DNA from 2 places in the Murimonas intestini genome. Region 1 is predicted to be linked to the other one. Evidence: predicted binding sites of a transcription regulator. Region 1 holds the regulator's gene; the other holds the start of a gene.
The links. Region 1 encodes Rex, which represses fermentation and respiration genes when NADH is low (regulators of the CRP and FNR family bind a similar motif). Its sites were predicted from a motif close to ATTGTTAANTANTTAACAAT; they were not measured.

Region 1 (7,153 bases):
GCCATTCTTGCTATAGGTATGGCCCCATGCCCGTAACCGTCCGTTTTGATCACTGCGATCATCTTAGTATCCCTGTTAATATTTTCCCTCATCTGCCTGAAATTCTCTGCTATGGCATCCATGTCGACAGCGGCATAGACCCTGCTGTGTTTTTTCATCTCTTTTTGTTCTCCTGTTATTTTGCTTGTGAGGCCCTTCCATCTTCTGTATCCCATGACATGACCGCCCCCACTGATTCAGCTATATCGCCTGCAAGCATTCCTCTTGCTCCGCAGCGCCGCCTTGCATCATCCCCGGCGAGTCCGTGCAGGTACACCCCGGCTGTTGCAGCCCTGAAGGGAGGGATTCCCTGAGCCAGCAGCCCCAGTATCAGCCCGCAGAGCACATCACCGGAACCGCCTGCAGCCATGCCGTCATTTCCGCTTGTATTTATGTATATACTCTTTCCATCTGATACTACTGTCCTGGCATCCTTAAGGACACAGACCACATTATTTTTTCTGGCAAAATCATGGCAGTATCCAGGCAGGTCCAGGATCAGCTCCTCCTTCTTGATCCCTGTCAGTCTCGCCATCTCTCCAATATGCGGTGTCAGTATAAGAGGCTGTCTGTGTCCCTCTAGCAGCTCCATGTGGACGCTCAGAAGATTCAGCGCATCCGCATCCAGGACTGCAGGAATATCTCCGGACCTGATGATCGTCTGCAGGATTTCCAGTTTTTCAGAGGATACAGACAAACCCGGCCCCACGGCGCATGCATCTGCCCACTGCAGCGCATCCGCCAGGGCTGCCCCCTCCTCACCCTTCCGGTAGGAGGTCAGCACCGCTTCAGGCAGGAGTGTCTGTAATATCTGACGGTTGCAGTCCTCTGAGTAGATGCGCACAAGACCTGTCCCTGTTTTATACGCTGCCTTGCCGGCAAGACAGGCAGCGCCTGCCATATCCCTGCTGCCTGCAGCTAAAAGCCCCCGTCCGTAAGTCCCCTTATTGGAATATGCCTTCCTTTCCGGGAGAAGCTTTGGTATATCTGACTCTTCCCAGGTAAAAGCCCCGGGAACCTGCCCCATAAATCCCCGGTCATCTATTCCGATGGCGCAAAGCTTCAGCTCTCCGCAGTATTCACTTCCCGGATACAGAATGTGGCCTATTTTTTCAAAAGCAAAGGTGACGGTCTTGGCTGCTTTAACTGCAGTACCCATAACGTGGCCGCTGTCAGCTGATATCCCTGAAGGGATATCCACCGACAGTACAGGAATGCCCGACCGGTTGATATCCCCGATCAATGCCGCGTACCTTCCTTCTATATTTCTGGACAGCCCCACCCCAAAGAGCGCATCTACTATACTAGTATATTCACTTATGTTCAAGTTACTGCCAACATTTACACCATAATTTTCGCAGATTTTCTTCTGTATCTGCGTTTCTTCGGTAAGAGATTCCGGCTTTCCTGCAAAAAGCACATCAACCCTCTTCCCGCTCAGATGGAGAAGCCTGGCAATGGCAAAACCGTCGCCGCCGTTATTGCCGGACCCGCACACTACCAGGACCCGGGACAGATCAAAGCCGCCGCTCACCAGCTCTTCATATACGGCCAGAGCGGCCCGCTCCATCAGTACAAGGGAAGGCATCCCGAATTCATTTATGGTATTTCCGTCGCACCGCTTCATCTCTTCAGAATTCACAAGGTATCTCACCTTATCACCTCCTGCTTCCTTTCTCTAACGCAAATATACGCACCAAGACAGAACCCTGTCCTGATACGTACACCTTCGTTCTCTATTTCTTATTATGGTCGCGTTCATATCTGCTGATGTTATAAGATAACTGCATAAGGCTCTCCGACAGATGCACGTTCTCAACGATCACATCCTCCGGCAGGTGCAGATCCGTATGTGCAAAATTCCAGATAGCCTTGACCCCATTCTCAGCCAGCAGCTCCGCCATCTCTCTGGCATTTGCCTTTGGCAGGGTAAGCGCTGCAATATGTATCTCATTCTCCTGCAGGTATTCGGGCAGCTCATCGATCAGCCGTATCTCAATGCCCCTGACCGTCATGCCATGCAGCCTGGGATTCACATCAAAGAGTTTTTTGATCAGGAATCCGCTCTTCTCAAACTTTACGTAATTTGCCAGGGCCTGCCCCAGATTTCCGGCTCCCACGATAATCATATTATATGTCTTATCAAGACCAAGTATCTTAGCAATTTCCTGATACAAAAATTTTACATTATAGCCGTATCCCTGCTGGCCGAAGCCTCCGAAATTGTTCAGGTCCTGACGTATCTGCGAGGCAGTCACCTGCATCCTCTCACTGAGTTCATTTGAAGAAATCCTCTCCACACCGCTCTCCAGCAGCTCTCCCAAATACCGGTAATATCTCGGCAGCCTTTTAATGACGGCCCTAGAGATTTCCTTCTCTTCCATTTATTATATCACCTCTTTCGCTATACCCATTATATTAGAATGATAATTTAATGTCAAACATTTTAAGCCTGAGGTGACATTTTTATATAACAGTTTAGCCTTCCACTGTTCCGCAAAGCGCTGTTATAATTCAGCATTAAAGCTGTGTAGTCACGAATATATCGTAAATTGCTTTTATTGCTGTCTCAAAATCCTCATTGCGTACACCAATGATAATATTAAGCTCGCTGGAACCCTGGTCTATCATCTTGATATTGATATTTGCATGTGCCAGGGCTGAAAATATCCTGCCTGCAGTCCCTCTTGTAGCCCGCATTCCGCGGCCCACAACCGCAATCAGGGCCAGGTCTGACTCCAGATCAATAGAATCAGGCTGGACAGCTCGGTGGATCCCTGCAAGGACCTTCTGTTCCTTCTCTTCAAATTCAGACTGGTGTACGTAGACAGTCATAGTATCAATGCCTGAAGGCATATGTTCAAAGGAAATACCGTTATCCTCAAAGACTCCCAGAACCTTTCTTCCAAATCCCACTTCTGCATTCATCATATCTTTTTCTATATTAATGGATGCAAAACCCTTCTTGCCGGCAATTCCGGTAATCGTATATTTAGGCTTCCTGCAGGTACTCTCTACGATCAGAGTCCCTTTTTCATCAGGTGCGTTCGTGTTGCGGATATTAATGGGAATGCCTTCTTTCCTGACCGGGAATATGGCGTCCTCATGAAGCACTGTAGCTCCCATGTATGACAGCTCTCTGAGCTCACGGTAAGTGATGGTCTCAATCACCTCGGGATTCTCGATAATATGAGGATCAGTAACAAGGAATCCCGAAACATCTGTCCAGTTCTCATAGAGGTCTGCCCTGATAGCTTTGGCCACGATGGACCCTGTCACATCAGAGCCTCCCCTTGAAAAGGTCTTTATGCAGCCATTTTCCATGGCACCGTAGAATCCCGGCACAACTGCCCTTTCCACGTCCTGCAGCCTCTCTGCAAGCGCTTTATCTGTCTTTACGGCATCAAAATTGCCTTCTTCGTCAAAGAAAATGACCTGCGCGGCATCTACAAATTCATATCCAAGATATGCCGCCATGACAATACCATTTAAATATTCTCCCCGGGAAGCAGCATAGTCCTTGCCTGCCTTTGCCAAAAAAGATTCCTGGATCCTGGCAAACTCATCATCAAGTGACAAGGTCAGATCAAGGCCTTTAATGATCTCTTCATAGCGTTCTTTTATCTTTTCCAGCTTCTGTGCGAATTTTTTGCCGGATACTGCTGTCTCATAACAGTCGTAGAGCATATCTGTCACTTTAATATCATTTGAAAAGCGCTTACCCGGTGCGGAAGGGATCACATACCTTCTTCCTTCGTCTGAACGTATGATATCGCCCACCTTTTTAAACTGTTCAGCGCTTGCCAGTGAGCTTCCGCCAAACTTCACTACTTTTTTCATAAGTTAGTTCCTCCTCTAAATCCTCATATTGCGAATTAAAAATATCTTATCGCACTTTTTTTCAATAGTCCAGAAAAAATTTATGCGGGCCATCCAAAATTTTAATTGAAAAAATCATATTTTTCGTTATAATGAACTCTGAAGCACTATTATAGATAAAGGAACAGGTGAAACACTCATGATTTTAGCATGTCAGAACATCTGTAAGGCTTTTGCCACAGATGAAATATTAAAAAACGCCTCATTTCATATAGAAGACAGGGAAAAAGCAGCCATAGTCGGCATAAACGGAGCCGGAAAATCCACACTGTTAAAAATTATTATGAATAAGCTGCCGGCGGACTCCGGTGAAGTCATTCTCTCAAAAGGAAAGACCATCGGATATCTGGCCCAGCATGAGGCCGTCTCTTCAGGAAATACCATCTACCAGGAGCTGCTGGAGGTCAAAAAGGATATCATAGAAATGGAAAAGAGGCTCCGCTGCATGGAGCACGATATGAAAGAGCTGGAAGGAGAAGCCCTCACATCACTGCTGGAGATCTACAACAGGCTGATGACTGAATTTGAAAGGCAGAATGGCTATGCATATAAGAGTGAGGTCACAGGCGTCTTAAAGGGCCTTGGTTTTGGCCCGGAGGATTTCGACAGGCACGTGGACACCCTCTCAGGCGGTCAGAAAACAAGGGTGGCTCTTGGCAAGCTGCTGCTCTCCAAACCGGACATCATCCTTCTCGACGAGCCTACCAACCACCTGGACATGAATTCCATCGCCTGGCTGGAGACGTATCTGCTCAATTACAGCGGAGCCGTGATCATAGTTGCCCATGACAGATACTTCCTGAATAAGGTAGTTACAAAGGTGATCGAGATCGACAACGGCTGTGTGTCGACCTTTCTCGGCAACTATTCTCAATACGCCGAGAAGAAAAAGCAGCTGCGTGATATCCAGATGAAAGCTTACTTAAACCAGCAGCAGGAAATCAAACATCAGGAGGAGGTCATCGCAAAGCTGCGCTCCTTTAACAGGGAAAAATCCATTAGGCGTGCTGAGAGCCGTGAGAAGATGCTGGATAAGATCGAGGTCCTGGATAAACCCACAGAGGTCAGTTCAGAGATACATCTAAACCTGGAACCACGTATCACCAGCGGAAATGATGTACTGACCGCAGAGCATCTCTCCAAATCCTTTGACCACAATACGCTTTTCACAGATCTGAACTTTGAGATCAAACGCGGGGAGAGAGTCGCCATCATCGGCAACAATGGGACCGGCAAGACTACCCTTCTGAAAATACTCAACGGTGTGATCCCGGCAGACTCCGGCTCCTTCACACTTGGCAGCAAGGTCCATATCGGATATTATGATCAGGAACACCATGTCCTTCATATGGAAAAGACGCTTTTTGAAGAGATTTCAGATGAATATCCAAATATGAATAACACAGAGATCAGAAACGTGCTGGCTGCCTTCCTTTTCACAGGTGATGATGTATTCAAGCTGGTGCGGGATTTAAGCGGCGGTGAAAGGGGACGTGTCTCCCTGGCTAAGCTGATGCTCTCTGAGGCCAATTTCCTCATACTCGACGAGCCTACAAACCACCTGGATATCGTCTCCAAAGAGATCCTGGAAAACGCTATAAACCAGTATACAGGAACAGTTCTGTATGTCTCCCACGACCGTTATTTTATCAACCAGACTGCCACAAGGATCCTGGAGCTTACTGGAAATATACTGCTTAATTATATTGGAAATTATGATTATTATCTGGAGAAAAAAGAACTTATGGCCTCTCTGTATATAGAAGAGGGCTCCGCCGGTTCATCAGACGGCGCTGCCACGCCGAATACAGGAAGTCCTGACTCTAAATCAGACTGGCAGCAGAAAAAGGAAGAGCAGGCGAGGATACGCAAACGCCAGAATGAACTTAAAAGGACCGAAGAACGGATCCACCAGCTGGAAGTAAGAGACAGCGAGATCGATACGCTTATGACCCAGGAAGAAATCTTTACGAACGTAGCTGAGTGTCTGAAGCTGAATAATGAAAAGACGGCTATTAATGAAGAGTTAGAAAAATTGTATGAGAAATGGGAAGAGCTGGCGGAATAATCTGCCAGCTCTTCTAACTCTTGCCTTTATTTCAATTTTTCTTCCAGTTTCTCCCTGACTGCCTTTATAAAGTCCTGGCTGTTTAATACAACCGGGTTCTGGATCGAAGTGATGAGTGCAAGGTCTTTTGTCATTTTCCCGTCCTCAATCGTCTCTATAGTAGCTGCTTCCAGCTTATCCGCAAAATCCATCAGCTCCTGAATGCCGTCCAGTTCTCCGCGCTTGCGCAAAGCGCCGCTCCATGCAAATATAGTTGCCACAGAGTTGGTAGATGTCTCCTCGCCCTTCAGATGCTTATAATAATGCCTCTGCACTGTTCCATGTGCTGCTTCATACTCGAAATTGCCTTCCGGAGATACGAGTACGGAGGTCATCATGGCAAGAGATCCAAACGCTGAAGATACCATATCGCTCATAACATCGCCGTCATAATTTTTACATGCCCAGATATATCCGCCTTCTGACTTCATGACACGCGCCACGGCATCATCTATCAGAGTATAGAAGTATGTAATGCCGGCATCTTTGAACTTTCCGTCATACTCAGCTTCGTAGATCTCCTGGAATATGTCTTTAAATGTGTGGTCATATTTCTTGGAAATCGTGTCTTTTGTTGCGAACCACAGATCCTGCTTTGTATCCAGGGCATAATTAAAGCAGCTTCTTGCAAAGCTCTCAATGGAGCTTTCCAGATTGTGCATACCCTGAAGGATACCCGGGCCTTTAAATTCATGGATCAGCTCTCTTGTCTCTGTGCCGTCCTCAGCTGTAAATACAAGCTCTGCTTTTCCTGCGCACGCAACCTTCATCTCAGATGCTTTATAGACATCCCCGTAGGCATGTCTTGCCAGGGTGATAGGCTTCTTCCAGTTTTTCACGCAGGGCTCGATCCCTTTTACCACGATTGGGGTACGGAAGACAGTTCCATCCATAATGGCACGGATAGTCCCATTCGGGCTTTTCCACATTTCTTTGAGATTATATTCCTTTACTCTTGCCGCATTTGGGGTAATTGTAGCACATTTTACAGCCACACCGTATTTCTTATTAGCGTAGGCGCTGTCAAATGTAACCTGGTCATCTGTCTCATTGCGGTGTTCAAGGCCCAGATCATAATACTCTGTCTTCAGATCAACAAAAGGAAGAAGCAGCTCGTCCTTTATGATT
Region 2 (7,153 bases), 290 kb from region 1:
TTGTTAACCGACCTGCTGGTTGGAAGAGTGGAGAGGAGATAAGTTCAGATGGATATTGAAATAAGGAACCTTTCTAAATCATATAATGGAAAAAAAGTGCTGGATAATGTATCCTGCAGATTTAAGGAGGGAAGCATAACACTGGTGATGGCCCCTTCCGGACAGGGAAAGACGACTCTCCTCAGAATACTGATGGGGCTGGAGGAAGCAGACTCCGGGGAAATAGACGGTCTGGACGGCCGGAAGATGGGCGCCGTGTTCCAGGAGGACAGGCTTTGCAGAAATTTAAGCCCGGTATCAAATATCCGCCTTGTGTGCCGCAAGAATATTACAAAAACGGAGATAATAGAAGCTATGGATGCCGTGGGCATTGCCGGATGCGCATCGCAGCCTGTCAGGGAGCTTTCAGGCGGAATGTGCAGGAGAGTAGCTATTTTAAGGGCTCTGCTCTCAGACAGCAGCATCCTGCTGATGGATGAACCGTTTAAAGGCCTTGACAGAGAGACAAAGCTGATAGTAATGGACTATACAAAGTCAAAATACAATGGCAGGACAGTGATACTGGTGACGCATGACGAGGCTGAGGCATTATATATGGCCGGAGAAGACAGCGGCAGGATATGCCGGATATAGTAGAAAAATGCAGGAAGCCATGCTATAATAAAACTTATGAAGCAAACATGGGGAATATAAAACAAAAGAGAGGGAGGCAACAGGATGGATTTACAGGAACGCGAAAAAAAGATAGCTGAACTGAAGGCGAAAAGAAAAAAGCAGGTGCTTATTGTGAGAAGTGCAGTAGGCGGCCTGGCGCTTGTGCTGCTTGTAGTATGCGCTGTTTTCATAGTGAAGTTAGTTAACCGGGGAGATGGGAGCAGTACAGCTGATGATCCGGCAACGGAAGCAGCCACGGATGGCCAGATGGAGGAGACAGGCCAGACGGATGGCAGCCAGACAGAGGGGAGCACCCAGGCACTGCCGGCAGGAACAGACCCCTCAACAGCAGCGGCAGAGGCAGATACGCTGGCAGCTATGTACGACTACGACGGAGCTATTGAATTACTAAAAGGGATGGCCGGCTATGAATCTGATTCCCAGCTGCAGGCGAAGGCAGCGGAGTATGAGGCGGCAAAAGCTTCCTGCGTAGAATATCCCCTTGAGGAAGTGACTCACGTATTTTACCATTCGCTTGTGAAGGATCCCGCCCGCGCGTTCGCTCCGGATGACGCCACATCTAAGGGGATTAATCAGGTCATGACAACAATAGACGAGTTTAATAAGATCACCCAGTCTATGTATGATAAGGGATATGTGATGGTCAGACTGTCTGATATGGTCACCTTTGACGAAAACGGTAATGCTGTGAAAGGAAAGATCATGCTGCCTCCCGGAAAAATACCATTTGTGCTGTCCCAGGATGACGTGAGCTATTACCACTACCAGGCAGGATATGGGATGGCTGATAAGCTGGTGCTGGATGAAAACGGAGAGGTGAAGGCTCTCTACACAGACACAGACGGTACAGAGAGTATTGGAGATTTCGACATGGTCCCGCTTATTGATTCATTTGTAAAAGAGCACCCGGATTTTTCATACAGAGGCGCGAAGGGGACACTTGCCATGACAGGCTACAACGGAGTTTTCGGTTACAGGACAGATATTGATTATAAAGTAAAGGAGCATCTGCTGGACGACCAGAAGGCATGGCTGGCGGAGAATCCTGACTTTGATTTTGATAAAGATGTGGCTGAGGCAACTAAAATTGCAGATGCCATGAAAGCAAACGGCTGGACGTTTGCCAGCCATACATGGGGACATAAAGATGTCAGTGCGGCAGCACTGGATGATATTAAGGCTGACACTGAAAAGTGGAAGAGTTATGTGGAGCCTATTGTAGGACCTACAAATATTATCATTTTTGCTTTTGGCGCCGACATTGGAGAAGCCGCGCCGTATACATCTGATAATACAAACGGTAAGTTTGATTATCTGAAGAGCCAGGGCTTTGATATTTACTGTAATGTGGATTCCCAGAAATATTTTGTACAGTTCGGGGAAAATTTCATGAGGCAGGGCAGGAGGAATCTGGACGGTTACAGAATGTATTACGATCCTGATCTTGTCTCTGACCTGTTTGATGCCAGCCAGGTATTTGACAGCGCAAGGCCGACGCCGGTTCCAAGAATGGATGGAAAAGACAGCGATTGATGCAGCAGATATGCAGGATAAAATGGATTTCAGCGCAAGGCAGATAAGGAGGGAATTTAGAGAGAATATAGAAATAGAAAGGAGAAGGTGAAGCATGAGAGGTAAAATTGAAAGGCTTCAGAAAATTTTGGATGAAAGCAGGTATACAGTCGCCATATGTGGCTCCGGAATGATGGAGGAGGGCGGCTTTGTGGGGGTCAAGCACCCTGAGAGGGCATATGAGATCGAGGAGAAGTATGGGGATTCGCCGGAAGAGATATTCTCAAGCGTTTATTATAATACCCGGCCGGAACAATTTTTCAGATTTTATAAGGAGGAAATGCTTAAAATAGCGCCGGAACCGACAGCGTCAGGAGAGATCATGGCCGCAATGGAGAGGGCGGGAAGACTGCAGTGTATTATCACGGCCAATATCTATGACCACCCCCGGAAAGCGGGCTGCAGCAATGTGATAAACCTTCATGGCACTATTTATGATAATAAGTGCCCCAGATGCGGCAGGGAGTATTCGCTTGATTATGTGATGAATTCCAGGAAAGTCCCCATCTGTGAGAAGTGCAATGTGCCTGTGCGTCCGATGGTCTCTCTGTTTGGGGAGATGGTGGATGCAAGGCTGCTGGCCAGGGCGGTGGATGAGATCGAAAAGGCTGATACACTGCTCCTGCTTGGAACAAATCTGGATTCAGAAGTATTTTCAAGCTATTTCAGGTATTTTGAAGGCAGCAGCCTTGTAGTCATCCATCAGAGGGAGCATTATATGGATTCCAAAGCAGATCTTGTTATTATAGACCAGCCTAAAAATGTACTTCCTCAGCTCCAGTTTTGAGACTGCACTTGACGGGCGGGAGCAGAAATGATACAATACCGGAGAAATAAGTGGGATAAATGGCCGCGGCTGGCAGACCGAAAGGTGCCAGACGAGGAAAGTCCGGGCTTCACAGGGCAGGATGCCGGATAACGTCCGGTGGAGGCAACTCTAAGGATAGTGCAACAGAAATATACCGCCGGGAGACCGGTAAGGTTGGAAGGGCAGTGTAAGAGACTACCGCCTCTCTGGCAACAGAGAGGGCATATGTAAACCCCATCCGAAGCAAGACCGAACAAAAGCATATGGCGGCCCGTCAGCTTTAGGTAGGTCGCTCGAGCCTGGTGGCGACATCAGGCCTAGATAGATGGCCATTCACGACATAACCCGGCTTACCGTCCCGCTTATTATGTTATGCATCTGTATGATGCGCGCTCCGTAGCGAGAATGACGGGGCATTCTTGAACAGAAAGACCCGGCCCCCTCAGGGAATACAAATACCTGAGGGGGCTTTTTGGAGTATAAAATCTCGTATTTTGGCATAGACTCAAACATGATACAGACTCAGATATCATGAGCGAGGAGGAGTCTTTTTGAAAAAATGGAAAAGAGCGGCAGCGGCTGCTGCAGCATGTATGATACTTATGACAGTACCCTGCAGGTTTGTTCAGGGGAGCGCCGTGTGGGAAGAGGCAAAAGAGGGTGCCGGGGCTGGTGAGGCCGCCGGGACTGAGGAGGCTGCCGGGACAGCAGAAAACCAGGCGGAAGTACCGCAGGAGCTGCAGTCCCTCTATGCCCAGTCAGCAGTTCTGATCGATGGTGACTCCGGCAGGGTGCTTTTTTCCAAGGCCGGAAAAGAGCAGAAGCCTATGGCAAGCACAACAAAGATCATGACATGTATCCTGGCACTTGAACTGGGAAATATGGAGGATACTGCCACAGCCTCCTCCTATGCGGCGTCTATGCCCCAGGTGCACCTTGGCGTATCCTCAGGTGAAGAATTCCGTCTGAAAGATCTTCTGTATTCTCTTATGCTGGAGAGCCACAATGATGCCGCTGTAGTGATCGCCGAGCATATAGGAGGAAGCGTAGAAGGCTTTGCTGCCTTGATGAATGAAAAGGCCAGGGAACTTGGGTGTGAGAATACGTATTTCATTACCCCAAACGGGCTGGATGCCCAGGATGAGACAGGGGAGCACAGTACAACAGCTGAAGACCTGGCCCATATCATGAAATACTGTATCATGGACTCCCCTAAAAAGGACGAGTTTCTGGAAATCACCCAGACAGTCTCCTACAGTTTTACAGACCTGGCGGGCAGCAGGAGCTTTTCCTGCAATAACCACAATGCCTTCCTGCGCATGATGGACGGGGCGCTGTCGGGAAAAACAGGTTTTACAGGAAAGGCGGGCTACTGCTATGTGGGGGCCCTGAACAGGGACGGCAGGACTTTTATTGTAGCGCTGCTGGCCTGCGGGTGGCCCAATAATAAAACATATAAGTGGAGCGATACGAAGAAGCTGATGACATATGGACTGGAGAATTATGAATACCGGCAGGTGTGGGAGGAACAGGAGATAGCCGATATACCGGTTGAGGATGGGATAACGGATGACGGCTGGCCGGGCAGGCAGGTATTTGTAAAAGCAGGCCTTAAAAGTGAGATCGCCCGGGAGGAGAAAGAAGGCGCGGATCCCGGTGAAAACGGGCAGCCGGGGAGTGTGGGTGGCAGGAGAGAAGAGCTGGAAAAAGGGCTGCTCCTTGGAAAAAATGAACAGGTGCGGGTGGAATGTGATGTGTGTGACGGGCTTAAAGCTCCTGTGGAGGCGCAGGCGGAGGTTGGCAGTGTCAGGTATTACCTGGGTGATGAGCTGATATATGAGGAAGCGGTAGTTACAAAGGATGCTGTGGAAAAGATAGATTTTATGTGGTGCTTTGAGCAAATCATGAAACAATATGCCCTGATGAAGAAGACCGGCTGATGGCTTTCATCATTTTTTGACGGCAATTTACGGGAAAAAATTGTTAAAATAATGACAAAACGCTTGCTATTTTTTGAGAAACAAGATACAATTATAATCGGCAGAAAATTGGTTTACTTTATTAAAAATATAAAAATGGAGGGCTGAAAAATGAGTGATACAGCACAAAGCTTAGCAGGCAAAAGAATAGCGTCTTTGCTTGATGAGAACAGTTTTGTTGAAATCGGCGGAAGTGTAACTGCCAGAAATACTGATTTCAACATGCAGGAAAAAGAAACTCCTGCAGATGGCGTTATTACAGGTTACGGTGTGATTGACGGTAATCTTGTATATGTCTACAGCCAGGACGCTTCTGTTTTAGGAGGTTCTATCGGCGAGATGCACGCAAAGAAGATCGCAGGCATCTATGACATGGCTATGAAGATGGGGGCGCCTGTCATTGGTCTCGTTGACTGTGCAGGATTAAGGCTTCAGGAAGCTACAGACGCTCTGAACGCGTTTGGTGAGATTTATCTGAAGCAGGCAATGGCTTCCGGAGTGATCCCGCAGATCACAGCTGTTTTCGGAACATGCGGAGGCGGAATGACTATAGGTTCTGCTTTGACAGATTTTACTTTCATGGAGGACAGCAAAGCTAAATTATTCGTAAACTCTCCAAATGCGCTTGATAATAACCGCGTGGACAAATGCGATACAGCAGCTGCAAAGTTCCAGAGCGAAGAGGCAGGTACTGTTGATTTTACTGGCAGTGAAGAGGATATCTTCGGACAGATCCGCCAGCTGGTATGCATGCTTCCGTCTAACAATGAGGATGATGCATCATATGAAGAGTGTACAGATGATCTGAACAGAGTCTGCCCGGATCTGGCGAACGCATCAGGCGATACTTCGATCCTTCTTTCAAATATCTCAGATGATAATATTTTTGTAGAAGTGAAAGCTTCCTATGCAAAAGAGATGGTGACAGGTTTTATCAAATTAAACGGCATGACAGTGGGCGCTGTGGCAAACCGCACAGAAGTGTATGACGCAGAAGGAAATAAGACAGCAGAATACGACGCCGTGCTGACTACAAAGGGAGCCAGAAAAGCAGCAAAATTTGTTAAATTCTGCGATGCTTTTGAAATCCCTGTACTTACTCTGACAAATGTGAAGGGCTTTAAAGCTGATATGCATTCTGAGAGAAGCATTGCTTCTGCAGTGGCAGAACTGACATATGCTTTTGCAAATGCTACAGTCCCGAAGGTCAATGTGGTTATCGGATCAGCTTTCGGAAGTGCTTATACAGTCATGAACAGCAAAGCGCTGGGAGCAGATATGACTTATGCCTGGGGCAATGCACAGATCGGTATGATGGATGCAAGAGAAGCAGCCAGGATCATGTATCCTGATGCAGATGCAGCCCTTCTGAATGAAAAGGCGGCAGAATATGCTTCTGCTCAGGAAAGCGCCATGGCAGCAGCAAGACGCGGATATGTAGATACTCTGATCGAGGCAGAAGATACCAGAAAATATGTGATCGGAGCTTTTGAAATGTTATTCACGAAAAGAGAAGACCGCCCGAGCAAAAAACATGGCACGGTTTAAGAGAGGTGAATAATATGAAGGGAAAACTGAAAAGTCTGTTACTTGTCGTATGCCTGCTTGTAAGCATGAGCGTTTTCGCAGCATGCGGACAGAAGACAGAGAGCACAGAAAATAACAGCGGCCTGAGCCAAGAGCAGATTGCTTCTTTTGAAAGTTCGGCAGTAGGAATGATTGAGAGCGTCACATCAATGGATGATGCTGCTATGGAATATTATCTGACTTTGAATGATGAATTCACGACAGGCAGTATCCAGTCATGGCAGGGCGTAAAAGAAGAGCTGGGAGCTTATAAAGAGTCAGGTGAACAGTCCTATGAAGTGAAAAATAAGATTATCACAATCACTACAAAAGCTTTCTTTGAGAAGATGGATGCAGATGTGGAGCTGGTTGTGGACTTTTCTAATCTGAACAGCGTTACAGCCACCAGCATGACGTTTAATGTTGACTATCCAATGTCTGTTATGCTGGAGAGAGCGGCTTTAAATACAGTCATGGGTATAGTCATTGTATTTTTAATGCTTCTGTTCCTGAGCTTCCTCATTTCTCTGTTCAAGTATATTCCTAAGCTTAC

Region 2: the regulator Rex is predicted to act here: its motif matches at 5,035-5,054, upstream of NSB28_RS03325 (acyl-CoA carboxylase subunit beta).

What each region holds. Positions count from the first base shown of each region.
Region 1 is NZ_JANKBI010000001.1:428,628-435,780, forward strand. It holds gene alr (alanine racemase) at 1-158, opposite strand, end outside; gene NSB28_RS02035 (NAD(P)H-hydrate dehydratase) at 176-1,693, opposite strand; gene NSB28_RS02040 (redox-sensing transcriptional repressor Rex) at 1,776-2,423, opposite strand; gene NSB28_RS02045 (aspartate kinase) at 2,560-3,879, opposite strand; gene NSB28_RS02050 (ABC-F family ATP-binding cassette domain-containing protein) at 4,058-5,986, shown strand; gene NSB28_RS02055 (NADP-dependent isocitrate dehydrogenase) at 6,013-7,153, opposite strand, start outside.
Region 2 is NZ_JANKBI010000001.1:714,229-721,381, reverse strand. It holds gene NSB28_RS03355 (ABC transporter permease) at 1-42, shown strand, start outside; gene NSB28_RS03350 (ATP-binding cassette domain-containing protein) at 49-633, shown strand; gene NSB28_RS03345 (polysaccharide deacetylase family protein) at 718-2,208, shown strand; gene NSB28_RS03340 (SIR2 family NAD-dependent protein deacylase) at 2,303-3,034, shown strand; RNA gene rnpB (RNase P RNA component class A) at 3,082-3,424, shown strand; gene NSB28_RS03330 (D-alanyl-D-alanine carboxypeptidase family protein) at 3,607-4,995, shown strand; gene NSB28_RS03325 (acyl-CoA carboxylase subunit beta) at 5,146-6,582, shown strand; gene NSB28_RS03320 (OadG family transporter subunit) at 6,597-7,153, shown strand, end outside.